Regions from separate parts of the Streptomyces sp. NPDC006733 genome, predicted to be linked through region 2. Evidence: predicted binding sites of a transcription regulator. Region 2 holds the regulator's gene; the other holds the start of a gene.
The links. Region 2 encodes HrcA, which represses chaperone genes, less so after heat shock. Its sites were predicted from a motif close to TTNGCACTCNGNNNNNCNGAGTGCNAA; they were not measured.
Positions count from the first base shown of each region.

Region 1: a site for HrcA is predicted at 5,357-5,383, ahead of groL (chaperonin GroEL). Genes of this name have one in related genera too.

Region 1 covers NZ_JBEYJD010000001.1:94,049-101,338, reverse strand. The annotation lists gene ABZ721_RS00470 (Cmx/CmrA family chloramphenicol efflux MFS transporter) at 1-650, shown strand, start outside; gene ABZ721_RS00465 (DUF4031 domain-containing protein) at 639-923, opposite strand; gene ABZ721_RS00460 (hypothetical protein) at 952-1,296, opposite strand; gene ABZ721_RS00455 (MurR/RpiR family transcriptional regulator) at 1,468-2,334, shown strand; gene murQ (N-acetylmuramic acid 6-phosphate etherase) at 2,490-3,431, shown strand; gene groL (chaperonin GroEL) at 3,573-5,201, opposite strand; gene ABZ721_RS00440 (cold-shock protein) at 5,608-5,811, opposite strand; gene ABZ721_RS00435 (MoaD/ThiS family protein) at 6,218-6,493, opposite strand; gene thrC (threonine synthase) at 6,490-7,290, opposite strand, start outside.
Region 2 covers NZ_JBEYJD010000008.1:61,435-68,724, reverse strand. The annotation lists gene ABZ721_RS09715 (PDZ domain-containing protein) at 1-598, opposite strand, end outside; gene ABZ721_RS09710 (hypothetical protein) at 696-1,154, opposite strand; gene ABZ721_RS09705 (16S rRNA (uracil(1498)-N(3))-methyltransferase) at 1,280-2,026, opposite strand; gene ABZ721_RS09700 (nitronate monooxygenase) at 2,023-3,087, opposite strand; gene dnaJ (molecular chaperone DnaJ) at 3,151-4,284, opposite strand; gene hrcA (heat-inducible transcriptional repressor HrcA) at 4,285-5,301, opposite strand; gene ABZ721_RS09685 (MBL fold metallo-hydrolase) at 5,471-6,196, shown strand; gene ABZ721_RS09680 (DUF3097 domain-containing protein) at 6,235-7,080, shown strand; gene hemW (radical SAM family heme chaperone HemW) at 7,103-7,290, opposite strand, start outside.

The DNA of each region.
Region 1 (7,290 bases), on a different contig from region 2:
CCCGCCCGCGGCTGCGCGAGGAACTGCGCATCTACCGCGACGGCAACGTGTGGCTCTCCATCGGCATCACCGCCCTCGCGGCGGGCGGCGTGTTCTGCGCCTTCAGCTACCTCGCCCCGCTGCTCACGGACGTCGCCGGGCTGCCGGAGGGCTCGGTGCCCGCGGTGCTCGGCCTCTTCGGGGTCGGCGCGCTGATCGGCACCGCGATCGGCGGCCGCTTCGCGGACGCCCACCTGTTCGGCGTGCTGCTCCTCGGGATCTCCGCGTCCACCGTCTTCCTGGTGGTGCTGGCGCTCACCGCGCAGAACCAGGTCGCCGTGATCGCGCTCTCGTTCCTGCTGGGCCTGTCGGCGTTCTTCACCGCGCCGGCGCTCAACGCCCGGATCTTCAACGTGGCGGGCGCCGCGCCCACGCTGGCCGGCGCCACCACCACCTCCGCCTTCAACACCGGCAACACGGCCGGTCCCTGGCTCGGCGGCCTCGTCATCAGCGGCGGCTTCGGCTTCGCGGCCACCGCCTGGGCGGGCGCCGCCATGACCGCCGTCGCCATCGCGCTCGTCGTCGTCTCGCTGCGCCGGCACGGCGCGAGCCGCGTCGTCACCGGCAGCGCGGCGACCCACGCCCCGGCGCCGGCCGAGCTATCGCACTGACGCGTCGCCCGCCGGCGGGGCCTTGCGGCGGCGCAGCCCGGCGGCGATGAGCCGGCGCACGATCTCCTTGCTGCCGACCTCCACCGCGCCCAGTGCGACGGCCGAGGCGTAGCGCGCCGCCGGAACGTCGTAGTGGTCCCGCTCGAACGCGCGCGGCGGGCAGCCGATGCGGGCGGCGAACGCGTGCAGCTCCTCGTAGGAGACGTCGCTCACCAGGTGCGACCACATGCGCCCGTGCCCCGGCCAGGTCGGCGGGTCTATGTAGACGGTCATCGCGGCACCGCCGCCGTCGTCGGCACCGTCAGCCCAGCCCGCCGACCGGGGCGACGACCGTCCCGGCCGTCTCGCAGACCCAGTGCGGGTCGGGCCCCAGCTCCGGCTCCACGGCCAGCCCGTGCGGCTCCTCGCACAGCGGGCACAGCGGCCAGCGCCCGAAGCGCGACAGCAGCGCGTCCTGGACGTCCTGGGCGACGAGGCCCGCGACGAACCCGCTCCCCTCCGGCCACTGCTCCACCCACCAGCGCCGCTGCGTGACGGCGTTCTCGACCAGGGAGACGACCTCGGGACCGGCGACGTCCCGGGCGGCGAGGTCGGCGAGAATGAGGGCCCGTGCGGCGTGCAGGGCCTCTTCGAGATCACGATCCATCCGTCCATTCTGCCTGCTGTCCTCTTGACGCCCCAGCGCACTGAAAATATCTTTCAATGCGTGACGTACAGCGTGAAGGAAACTTTCCCCTCGCGGGCGCGGCCGTCCCGTGACGCGTCCGCCGCCCCTGCCGCCTCCGCCGTACCCGCCAAGAGCCCGGACCCGGGGACGCTGGCGGCCACCGTCCGTACGGTCGGGCCCTCGATGACGCGCTCGATGCAGCGGGTCGCCGAGGCCGTGGCCAACGACCCCGCCGCCTGCGCGCACCTCACCGTGACCGCGCTCGCGCAGCGCACCGGCACCAGCGAGGCCACCGTCGTCCGTACCGCGCGGCTGCTCGGCTACCCCGGCTACCGGGACCTGCGGCTGGCGCTGGCCGCGCTCGCCGCCCAGCAGGCGGCCGGCGTGCCGCCCGCCGTGACCGCGGACATCGCCGTGGACGATCCGCTGACCGACGTGGTCGCGAAGCTCGCGCGCGAGGAGCAGCAGACGCTCGCCGACACCGCCGCACAGCTCGACGTGGCGCAGCTGGAGGCGGCCGTCGGCGCGCTCGCCGCCGCGCGCCGCATCGAGGTCTTCGGGATCGGCGCCTCCAGCCTGGTGGGCCAGGACCTGGCCCAGAAGCTGCTGCGGATCGGCCTGATCGCGCACGCGCACGGCGACCCGCACCTGGCCATCACCAACGCGGTCCAGCTGCGGCCCGGCGACGTGGCGATCGCGATCACCCACTCGGGGAACACCCATGACGTCATCGAGCCGCTGCGGGTGGCCTTCGACCGCGGCGCGACGACGGTGGCGATCACCGGCCGTCCGGACGGCTCGGTCACCCAGTACGCCGACCACGTGCTGACCACGTCCACCTCGCGCGAGAGCGAGCTGCGGCCCGCGGCGATGTCGAGCAGGACCAGCCAGCTCCTCGTGGTGGACTTCCTGTTCATAGGCGTCATGCAGCGCACCTACGAGACCGCCGCACCGGCGCTGTCCGCCTCGTACGAGGCGCTGGCCCCGCGGCACAGCCCGCGCGCGCCCCGCTCCTAGGGGGACACCCGGGGGCCCGTCCCCCGGAAAACCCGGCCCCCGGAAAACCCAGCACCCAGCACCCAGCACCCGGAGAACACAGCACGCAGCACCATGCCGCGACGCGATGACGTGGCGCCGCGGCTCACCGCTTCACGTAAGGACGTACGAACGGCATGTCCCCCTCCACCGACTCCGCCTACACCGAGCTGCGCAAGGAGCTGGAAACCCTCACCACCGAGGCGTTCCGGCCCGAGCTCTCCGAGATCGACCGGCAGTCCACCCTGGAGATCGCCCGGACGATGAACGCCGAGGACGCCACCGTCCCGGCCGCGGTCGCGGCCCAGCTGCCGGCCATCGCCGCGGCCATCGACGACATCGCCGAGCGGATGGCGCGCGGCGGGCGGCTGCTCTACGCCGGGGCCGGCACCGCCGGCCGGATGGGCGTGCTCGACGCGAGCGAGTGCCCGCCGACGTTCAACACCGATCCCGGGCAGGTCGTCGGCCTGATCGCGGGCGGCCCGGAAGCGATGGTCACCGCGGTGGAGGGGGCCGAGGACAGCAAGGCGCTGGCCGCCGCCGACCTGGACGCGCTGGCCCTGGGGCCCGACGACACCGTCGTGGGCGTCTCGGCGTCCGGCCGCACCCCGTACGCGATCGGCGCCGTCGAGCACGCGCGGTCGCTCGGGGCGCTCACCGTCGGGCTGTCCTGCAACGCGCACTCGCCGCTCGCGGCGGCGGCCGAGCACGGCATCGAGGTCGTGGTCGGGCCCGAGCTGCTCACCGGGTCGACCCGGCTGAAGTCCGGCACGGCGCAGAAGCTCGTGCTGAACATGCTCTCGACGATCACGATGATCCGGCTCGGCAAGACGTACGGGAACCTCATGGTCGACGTCCGGGCGTCCAACGAGAAGCTGCGGGCGCGCTCGCGGCGGATCGTCGCGCTGGCGACGGGGGCGCCGGACGCCACGATCGAGGCGGCGCTGGCCGCGGCGGACGGCGAGGTCAAGCACGCCGTCCTGGCGATCCTGGCCGGGGTGGACGCCTCCACGGCGGCGCGGCTGCTGGCCAAGAGCAACGGGCACCTGCGCGCGGCCCTGGAGTCGGCCGGCGCCTGACGGCCCCCGCGGCCCGCCGGATCCGTCCGGCGGGCCGCTGGAAACGGACGCGGTGACGGAAACGCCCGAGGGCGGCACCCCCTGCTGGGGATGCCGCCCTCGGTCGTACTGCGGGGAGCGTGCGGAGATCTGACCGGAAGGTCAGAAGTCCATGTCGCCGCCGGGCATGCCGCCACCGGCGCCGGCGCCGGCTCCGGCCTTCTCGGGCTTGTCGGCGATGACGGCTTCCGTGGTGAGGAAGAGCGCGGCGATGGAGGCCGCGTTCTGCAGCGCGGAGCGCGTGACCTTGGCGGGGTCGATGATGCCTTCGGCGATCATGTCGACGTACTCGCCGGTCGCGGCGTTCAGGCCGTGACCGATGGGCAGGTTGCGGACCTTCTCCACAACGACGCCGCCTTCGAGGCCACCGTTGACGGCGATCTGCTTCAGCGGGGCCTCGAGGGCCAGCTTCACGATCGCGGCGCCGGTCGCCTCGTCACCTTCGAGCTCAAGCTTCTCGAACGCGACGGCGGCCTGGATGAGAGCGACGCCACCACCGGCGACGATGCCCTCTTCGACGGCGGCCTTCGCGTTGCGAACGGCGTCCTCGATGCGGTGCTTGCGCTCCTTGAGCTCAACCTCCGTCGCGGCACCGGCCTTGATGACGGCCACGCCGCCCGCGAGCTTCGCCAGGCGCTCCTGGAGCTTCTCGCGGTCGTAGTCCGAGTCCGAGTTCTCGATCTCGGCACGGATCTGGTTGACGCGACCGGCGACCTGGTCGGCCTCGCCGGCACCGTCCACGATCGTGGTCTCGTCCTTGGTGATGACGACCTTGCGGGCACGGCCGAGCAGGTCGAGACCGGCGTTCTCCAGCTTGAGGCCGACCTCCTCGGAGATGACGGTGCCACCGGTGAGGATGGCGATGTCGCCGAGCATGGCCTTGCGGCGGTCACCGAAGCCCGGGGCCTTGACGGCGACGGACTTGAAGGTGCCACGGATCTTGTTGACGACGAGGGTGGAGAGCGCCTCGCCCTCGACGTCCTCGGCGATGATCAGCAGCGGCTTGCCGGACTGCATGACCTTCTCGAGGAGCGGGAGCAGGTCCTTGACCGACCCGATCTTCGAGTTGACGATCAGGATGTACGGGTCGTCGAGCGACGACTCCATGCGCTCCAGGTCGGTCGCGAAGTACGCGGAGATGAAGCCCTTGTCGAAGCGCATGCCCTCGGTGAGCTCGAGCTCGAGCCCGAAGGTCTGCGACTCCTCGACGGTGATGACGCCTTCCTTGCCGACCTTGTCCATCGCCTCGGCGATGAGCTCGCCGATCTGGGTGTCGGCGGCGGAGATGGAGGCCGTCGAAGCGATCTGCTCCTTGGTCTCCACGTCCTTGGCCTGCTCGAGCAGCTGGGCGGAGACGGCCTCGACGGCCTTCTCGATGCCGCGCTTGAGGGCCATCGGGTTGGCGCCCGCGGCTACGTTGCGGAGGCCTTCCTTGACGAGGGCCTGGGCGAGAACGGTCGCGGTCGTCGTGCCGTCACCGGCGACGTCGTCGGTCTTCTTCGCGACTTCCTTGACCAGCTCGGCGCCGATCTTCTCGTACGGGTCCTCGAGCTCGATCTCCTTGGCGATGGAAACACCATCGTTGGTGATCGTGGGGGCGCCCCACTTCTTCTCGAGGACGACGTTGCGGCCCTTCGGGCCGAGGGTGACCTTGACGGCGTCGGCGAGCTGGTTCATCCCGCGCTCGAGGCCGCGCCGAGCTTCCTCGTTGAACGCGATGATCTTGGCCATAGAAGTGGTCCTCCCGGACAGGGGTGGATTTCAGTGGACCGCGTGGCGCCCGCGACGGACGGCCTGCCGATCGCCGGGCTCTTCCCAGCGGTCGAACGGGCCTCGCCGACCCGGTCCTTCTGTCACTCTCACTGTCAGAGTGCTAACGCCAATGATTAGCACTCGCCCTAGTCGAGTGCAAGCGACTGTGGACAACTCGGGGTCCCGGAGCGGCGTCGCGCGCCCCCGTCCCCACCACCCGAGCCGCCCCCCGGGCGGCCTCCCTGGCGCCCCGCCGCCGCGCCACGGGCGCCCCGCGCGCCCCGCAGCCGCGTCCCGCACCAGGACGCACGAAGGGCCCGCGCCCCTGACGGGACACGGACCCTTCGGCGTGAGTGCGTAGCGTCGTCGGCGACGCTCCGGAGCTTCAGCCGGCCAGGCGGACCATGTCTGCCTGCGGCCCCTTCTGACCTTGCGAGATCTCGAACTCGACTCGCTGGCCTTCTTCGAGGGTGCGGTAGCCGTCCATCTGGATCGCGCTGTAGTGGACGAAGACATCCGCACCACCGTCGACCGCGATGAAGCCGTAGCCCTTCTCCGCGTTGAACCACTTGACGGTGCCCTGAGCCATCCCTAACTCCCCTATTGCTGGCCCTATCGCGAATCCGCACTTCGCGGACCCGGGTCAGACCTCACCCCCACCAAGGTTGGGGGCGGCGCCGGAACGCGTCGACCGCGGCCGAATGTATCCGTACGGATGCCCTCTGCAACAGGTCAATCAGACGAGAATTCTGGGCACGACCGATCGGAAATAAAGGGATGAACAACAAGGATCCGGGGCAACTCGGACTGGACATACTTCGCCTACACGACAATCATCTCGCGAATTTGGCGATAAATCGCCGAACCCAGCGGAGGGGGAGGCGGGAGTCCAGCGCAACTGTACCTCGATTCAACTACCGCCCCACACTCAAATGCCCCGCCCACCACAGGGTGGGCGGGGCATGAGTTCACGCCGCGCTGGGTAGGGACGGAGGTCAGCCCCCGGCTACCGCCGGAATGATCGAGACATTCGCACCGTCCGGGACGGAGGTCTGCAGACCTTCGGAAAAGCGCACGTCGTCGTCATTGACATAGACGTTCACAAAGCGCCGCAGCTTGCCCGTGTCGTCGAGAACGCGCGCCGAAATACCCGCGTGGTTCTTCTCCAGCGACTCGAGGATCTCGGAGAGTGTCGAACCCTCGGCCGGTACTTCCGACTGGCCGCCGGTATAGGTGCGCAGAATGGTCGGGATACGAACAGAAGCACTCATGCGAGGCCAGCCTCTCGGAACGCGGCAACGGTCGGGCGGATGACGGCGGTCGGGCCGGTGGTCGGAGCGACCGCGTCCAGGGTCTTCAGGCCGTCACCGGTGTTGAGGACGACGGTCTCCAGCGACGGGTCGAGCTGACCGGTCTCGATGAGCTTCTGCAGGACGCCGACGGTCACCCCGCCCGCGGTCTCGGCGAAGATGCCCTCGGTGCGGGCCAGCAGCTTGATCGCGGCCACGCACTGCTCGTCGGTGACGTCCTCGACCGCTCCGCCGGTGCGGCGGGCGATGTCGAGCACGTACGGGCCGTCGGCCGGGTTGCCGATCGCCAGCGACTTGGCGATCGTGTCCGGCTTCACCGGGCGCACGACGTCGTGGCCGGCCTTGAAGGCCGCGGAGACCGGGGAGCAGCCCTCGGCCTGCGCGCCGTAGATCTTGTAGGGCTTCTCCTCGACCAGGCCGAGCTTGATCAGCTCCTGGAGCCCCTTGTCGATCTTCGTGAGCTGCGAACCGGACGCGATCGGGATGACGATCTGGTCCGGCAGCCGCCAGCCGAGCTGCTCGCAGATCTCGTACGCCAGGGTCTTGGAGCCCTCGCCGTAGTACGGGCGCAGGTTGACGTTGACGAAGCCCCAGTCCTCGCCGATCGGGTCGCCGATCAGCTCGGAGCAGAACCGGTTCACGTCGTCGTAGTTGCCCTCGATGCCGACCAGCTCGCCGCCGTACACCGCGGCCATGACGACCTTGCCGGCCTCCAGGTCGTGCGGGATGAACACGCAGGAGCGGAAGCCGGCGCGGGC
Region 2 (7,290 bases):
CCCCCACCCACAGCGGGGATTCGAGGTTGCCGTCCAGGTCCGCGTGCAGCCGCTCGAAGTCGCCGCCGCCCGTCAGGTCGATCCACAGCCTGCCCGCCGTGCCGCCCCGGTAGCGCTTCCAGGCCGCGGCCTCGCGGCCCATCGTCGCCGACAGCAGCAGCACCGCGTCCCCGGGCCCGTACGCCAGATCGCCGACCGGCCCGAACGGCAGGGTGCGCGCCGGCCCGCCGTCCAGCGGCACCGCCCGCGCCCACGTGCGGCGCAGCGAGGGCTGGCCCTGGGTGCTGATCGCGACGACCTCGCCCTGCGGCGTCCAGCCGCGCACCGACGTCCTGCCGCTGCCCCAGTGCGTCAGCCGGGTGGACGGGCCGCCGTCGAGGGGCGCGACGTGCACCTCGGGCGCCCCGTCCCGGGTGGAGGTCCAGGCGACCGTCGTTCCGTCCGGCGAGATGCGGGGATGGCCGACCGGCATGTTGTCCGCGCTGACGCGCCAGGCGCGTCCGCCGTCGAGCGGCGCCACCCAGACGTCGTCCTCGGCGACAAAAGCGACCAACTCACCGTTTACATGCGGATACCGGAGGTACGAAGGCTGTGTCACTCCGCCACATTAACCATGATCGAGGAGGCGAACGAGCGCTTTGTCTTCAGCTCCTGGCGGAGGCGGCGGACGTTTCGGCGGTCGCCCCGGCGTCCTGTCAGGACGTCTTGGATGTCCTCCCGGTGGCCGGTCCCGACGGCGCCGTGCAGTCGCCCAGCCCGCCCACGTCGAAGACCGTGCGCTTGCCGACCTGCGCGGTCAGCCGGCCGCGCACGCAGCGGCCGTCCAACTGCTCGGTGATCCGGCCGGTGACGGTGATCGCCTGCTGGTCGGCGGTCTCGCCCTGGCAGTCCACGGACGCGATGCCCTTGGTCGTCGCGCCGGACGGCCGCGGGCTCGCCGTCCGGGTCGCGGTCGTGGCGCTGTTCACCGAGGCGCTGCACGACAGCCACCGGACGTCGAAGCCGCGGTCCTTCAACGCCCGGGTGCCCAATTGGTCCGTGGTGATCGACACCGCGGAGGCGGTCATCCCGTCGGCCGGATCGCACGCCACCACGCCGCCGAACGCCGCCAGTGCGAGGCCTCCGGCCACTCCCCACTGCTGTAAACGTCTCATACCGGCAGCGTCCCGCGGCCCCGTGCGCCGCACATCGCCCACGCGACGTAGAACGTCCCTTACGGGACACGGAATCGGCCGCACGGCCGCACGGCCGGGCGGCGGGGCCCGGCCGGACCCGCCGGTCAGGACCAGCGGCCGGTGCGCCCCAGCAGCAGCGCGGTGGCGGCGACCCCGGCGGTGGAGGTCCGCAGCACCGTCGGACCCAGCCGGTACGGCTTCGCCCCCGCGGCGGCGAAGGCGTCGAGCTCGTCGGGCGAGACCCCGCCCTCCGGCCCGACGACCAGCACGATGTCTCCCTCGGACGGCAGTTCGGCGTCGGCCAGCGGCGCGGAGCCCTCCTCGTGCAGGACCGCGGCGAACGCGGCCCCGCCGAGCAGGCCCGCCAGCTGCCGGGTCGTCATCATCTCGGCGACCTCGGGGAACCGCAGCCGCCGCGACTGCTTCGCGGCCTCCCGCGCCGTCGAGCGCCACTTGGCGAGCGCCTTGGCGCCGCGGTCGCCGCGCCACTGGGTGATGCAGCGGGACGCCGCCCACGGCACGATCGCGTCGACGCCGGTCTCCGTCATCGTCTCGACGGCCAACTCGCCGCGGTCGCCCTTGGGGAGCGCCTGCACGACCGTGATCCGCGGCGCCCGCGCCGGTTCCGTGCGCAGCTCCGAGACCGCGACCTCCAGCCGGTCCTTGCCCTCGACGGAGGCGACCACCCCGTACCCGCCCGCGCCCTCGCCGTCGGTCAGGACGATCTCCTCGCCGACCGCGAGCCGCCGCACGGACACCGCGTGCCGCCCCTCGGCGCCGGACAGGACGACCCGGCCGCCGCCCGCCTCCCGCAACTGCCCGGGTTCGACGATGAATACCGGCGCGGTCATCCGCATGCCTTCCGTACTGTGTCGAGTTCCTTCATGAGCACGGCGACGAGTTCCGCCGCCGGCAGCGCGCGCGCCAGCCGGTGTCCCTGCCCCGCCCACAGCGCCATCGCCTGCGGATCCCCGGCCGCCGCGGCGGCCTTGCGGATGCCCGCGGTCAGATGGTGGATCTGCGGGTACCCGGCGGGCGCGTACGGCCCGTGCTCCCGCATGAAGCGGTTGACCAGCCCGCGCGCCGGCCGCCCGGAGAACGCCCGGGTGAACTCGGTGCGGGCGTAGACCGGATCGGTGATGGCGCGCTTGTGCAGCGCGTTGGCCCCGGACTCCGGGCAGACGAGGAACGCGGTGCCCAGCTGCGCGGCGTCCGCGCCCACCGCCAGGACGGCAGCGATCTGGTTGCCGCGCATCAGCCCGCCCGTCGCGATGACGGGCAGCTGGACGGCCTCGCGGACCTGCGGGACGAGCGTCAGCAGCCCGAACCCCGCGTGGTCCAGCTCCGGGTCGTCCCGGTGGGTGCCCTGGTGGCCGCCCGCCTCCGTCCCCTGGACGCAGACCGCGTCGGCGCCCGCCCACTGGGCGGCGAGCGCCTCGGCGGGGGTGGTCACCGTCACCACGGTGTACGTCCCCACCTTCGCGAACGCGTCGAAGACCGGCCGGTCCGGGCAGCCGAACGTGAAGCTGACGACGGGGACCGGGTTGTCCAGCAGTATCGCGACCTTGGCGTCGTACGCGTCGTCCTGCCCCGACTCGGGGTCGCCCAGGGGCGTGGAGTACCAGGCGGCCTCGCCCGCGAGCTGCTCGGCGTAGACCTCGATGGCGGACCGGTCCGCGGTGTCCGGCTGCGGCGTGAACAGGTTCACCCCGAACGGTTTCGACGTCAGGTCGCGCAGCTGCCGGATCTCCTCGTACATCGCTTCCGGCGTCTTGTAGCCGGCGGCGAGGAATCCCAGGCCGCCGGCGTCGCCCACGGCCGCGGCGAGCCGCGGGGTGGAGCCGCCGCCAGCCATCGGCGCCTGGATGATCGGGGACTCCGAGAACGACGAGAGATCGGTCAACGGGGACATACGCCCATCGTTTCACGCCGGGCGGGCCCGAACAGGTCGGACCCGCCCGGCGGGGCGGCGGCCTCAGCGGCCGTTGAAAGCGTCCTTCAACCGGGAGAACAGCCCCTGCTGGCCGGGCTGGAAGTGGCCGGTGGGCCGCTCCTCGCCGCGCAGCTTGGCCAGCTGCCGCAGCAGGTCCTCCTGGGCGGCGTCGAGCTTGTTCGGCGTGATGACCTCGACGTGCACGATCAGGTCACCGCGGCCGCCACCGCGCAGATGGGTCACCCCGCGCTGGTGCAGCGGGATCGACTGGCCGGACTGCGTGCCCGGCCGGACGTCGATCTCCTCCATGCCGTCGAGCGTCTCCAGCGGGCACTTGGTGCCCAGGGCCGCCGCCGTCATCGGGATCGTCACCGTGCAGTGCAGGTCGTCACCGCGCCGCTGGAAGGTCGGGTGCGGAAGCTCCCGGATCTCCACGTACAGGTCGCCGGCGGGGCCGCCGCCGGGGCCGACCTCGCCCTCGCCCGCCAGCTGGATGCGGGTGCCGTTGTCGACGCCCGCCGGGATCTTGACCGTGAGCGTACGGCGGGACCTGACCCGGCCGTCGCCCGCGCACTCGGGGCACGGGGTCGGCACCACGGTGCCGAAACCCTGGCACTGCGGGCACGGCCGCGAGGTCATGACCTGGCCCAGGAAGGACCGGGTGACCTGCGAGACCTCACCGCGACCGCGGCACATGTCGCAGGTCTGGGCCGCCGTGCCGGGCGCCGCGCCCTCGCCGGAGCAGGTGCCGCACGTCACCGCCGTGTCGACCTGGAGGTCCTTGGTGGTCCCGAAGGCCGCCTCGTCCAGCTCGATCTCCAGCCGGATCATGGCGTCCTGGCCGCGCCGGGTCCGCGACCGCGGACCGCGCTGCTGGGACTGCCCGAAGAAGGCGTCCATGATGTCGCTGAAGTTGCCGAAACCGGCACCGAAGCCGCCCGCGCCCGCCCCGCCCTGCGACGACAGCGGATCGCCGCCCAGGTCGTAGACCTGCTTCTTCGCCGGGTCGGAGAGCACCTCGTAAGCGGCGTTGATCTCCTTGAAGCGCTCCTGGGTCTTCGGATCCGGATTCACGTCCGGATGCAGCTCGCGCGCGAGGCGGCGGAAGGCCTTCTTGATCTCGTCCTGTCCGGCGTCACGGCGCACGCCAAGGACCGCGTAATAGTCCGTGGCCACCTACGACTCCGCCAGGATCTGTCCGACGTAACGTGCCACTGCGCGTACCGCTCCCATCGTTCCGGGGTAGTCCATGCGGGTCGGGCCGACCACACCGAGTTTGGCGACTGCCTCGTCGCCCGAACCGTAGCCGACTGCCACAACGGATGTGGAATTCAGGCCCTCGTGAAAATTCTCATGACCGATCCGCACCGTCATGCCCGAGTCGTTGGCCTCGCCGAGGAGCTTGAGGAGCACCATCTGCTCCTCCAGGGCTTCCATCACGGGCCGGATCGTCATCGGGAAGTCGTGGTTGAAGCGCGTGAGGTTGGCCGCGCCGCCGAGCATGATCCGCTCCTCGGTCTCCTCCACGAGCGTCTCCAGCAGCGTCGCCAGCAGGATCGACACCGACGGCCGGTCGTCGTACTCGAAGCCGTCCGGCAGGTCCGCCACCAGCGGCGGGACGTCCGCGAAGCGGCGGCCCACCACCCGGGCGTTCAGCCGGGCGCGCACGTCGGCGAGGAGCGTGTCGCTCACCGGCGCCGGGCAGTCGATGAGCCGCTGCTCGACGCGTCCGGTGTCCGTGATGAGGACCAGCATGATCCGGGCCGGCGCCAGCGCCAGCAGCTCGACGTGCCGCACCGAGGAGCGGGTGAGCGAGGGGTACTGGACGACGGCGACCTGCCGGGTGAGCTGCGCGAGCAGCCGAACGGTGCGGCCCACCACGTCGTCCAGGTCGACCGCGCCGTCCAGGAAGTTCTGGATCGCGCGCCGCTCGGCGGATGTGAGCGGCTTCACCCCGGCGAGCTTGTCGACGAAGAGCCGGTAGCCCTTGTCCGTCGGGATCCGGCCCGCGCTGGTGTGGGGCTGGTGGATGTAGCCCTCCTCCTCCAGCGCCGCCATGTCGTTGCGCACCGTGGCGGGCGAGACGCCCAGGCCATGGCGTTCGGTGAGCGCCTTGGAGCCGACCGGCTCCTCCGTGCCCACATAGTCCTGGACGATGGCGCGCAGGACCTCGAGTCTGCGTTCGCTGAGCATCGCGCACACCTCCAGCCGTAGTTACCACGCCGGCCCTGCCGGGCCTGGCACTCATCCGATACGAGTGCCAGCGTCCTTCGCAGTCAGTGTACGGCGGAGTAGCAAGAGCAGGGCAAGGGTCGGGCAGCGTAGCGCGCGGGGAGGGTCCCCGCGGCGATAGCGTCGCCCCGTGGATACCGCAGAGTCCGGCGCCGACGGCTGGGAGCAGCTGGCTCCCGGCGTCGCCCGCCGCCGTCTTCCCTTCCTGGACGTGACGATCGGCCTGGTCGTCGGTGACGAGGGCGTCCTGCTCATCGACACCGGCTCCACCGTCGCCGAGGGCGCTCGACTCCGGCTGCGGGTGCGGGAGCTGACCGGACGCCCTGTGACGCACATCGCCCTCACCCACGGACACTTCGACCACGTCTTCGGCACCGCCGCCTTCCCCGGGGTGCGGGTGTACGGGCACCCGGCGCTCGACGGCTGCCTGGAGCACGGCCGCGACGCGCTGCGCGAGGACGCCGTCACCTACGGCGTCGGCCCCGGGCCCGCGGCCGAGGCGGCCGCCGCGCTGGTCCGCCCGGACCGGCTGGTGGACGACACGCTCGACCTCGACCTCGGCGGCGGCCGCAGGGTCACGCTCTTCCACCCCGGCCCCGGCCACACCCCCCACGACCTGGCCGTCCACGTGCCGGGCACGCCCGCCGTCGTCTTCTGCGGCGACCTGGTGGAGGAGTCCGGCGAACCCCAGGCGGGCCCCGACGCGGACCCGGCCGGCTGGCCGGCGGCCCTCGACCGGCTGCTCTCGGTGGGCGGCGGGGCGGCTCTCTACGTCCCCGGCCACGGCGCCGTCGTGGACGCCCGCTTCGTCCGCGCCCAACGCGACGCGCTGACGGCCCGGTTCGCCGCGTCGTAGCCCGTGTCCCGCCCGCGGCTCTGGGTACGATCCGCCCCATGCGCAGCAGAGAATACGGCCCGGACCTCACCCCGCCCTGGAAGAAGAGCGTGCCCGCGCCCGAGGTGGCGGCGGAGCCGGACCTGGTGGTGGAGGAGGTCTCGACCGGCTTCTGCGGGGCGGTGGTCCGCTGCGAGAAGACGGCGGAGGGGCTGACCGTGACCCTGGAGGACCGCTTCGGCAAGCACCGGGTCTTCCCGATGGAGCCGCGCGGCTTCCTGCTCGACGGCAGAGCCGTCACCCTGGTGCGGCCGCGCGCCGGAGGTCCGGGCGCGCCGCGCGGGCAGCGGCGCGGGCCGCTGCTGTCCGCGTCGGGCTCGATCGCGGTGCAGGGCGCCCGCGCCCGGGTGGCGCGGGCCGGCCGCATCTACGTGGAGGGCCGGCACGACGCGGAGCTGGTCGAGCGGGTCTGGGGCCACGACCTGCGCGTCGAGGGCGTCGTGGTCGAGTACCTGGAGGGCATCGACGACCTCCCGGCGATCGTCGAGGCGTTCTCCCCCGGCCCGGACGCCCGCCTCGGCGTCCTCGTCGACCACCTGGTGCCGGGCTCCAAGGAGTCGCGGCTCGCGAGCCAGGTCTCCGGCGTCGCCGACGTCCTCGTCGTCGGCCACCCCTACATCGACGTCTGGGAGGCCGTGAAGCCGTCCTCCGTCGGCATCCCCGCCTGGCCCACGGTCCCCCGCGGCCAGGACTGGAAGACGGGCGTCTGCGACGCGCTGGGCTGGCGGGAGACGACGGGCGAGGCCTGGCAGCGGATCCTCGCGTCGGTCCGCTCGTACAAGGACCTGGAACCGGCGCTGCTGGGCCGCGTCGAGGAGTTGATCGACTTCGTGACGGCCCCCTGAGCCGCGCGGGCGGCGGACCCGCTCAGTCGACCAGGTCCCGCACCACCGCGTCCGCCAGCAGCCGGCCCCGCAGGGTCAGCACGGCCCGCCCCTCGGCGTAAGGACCGCCCTCCAGGAGCCCGTCCGTCACCGCCCGCGCCGCGGCCGCCGCTCCCGCGGGCGCCAGCAGCGACAGCGGGCACCCGGCCGCGAGCCGCAGCTCCAGCAGGA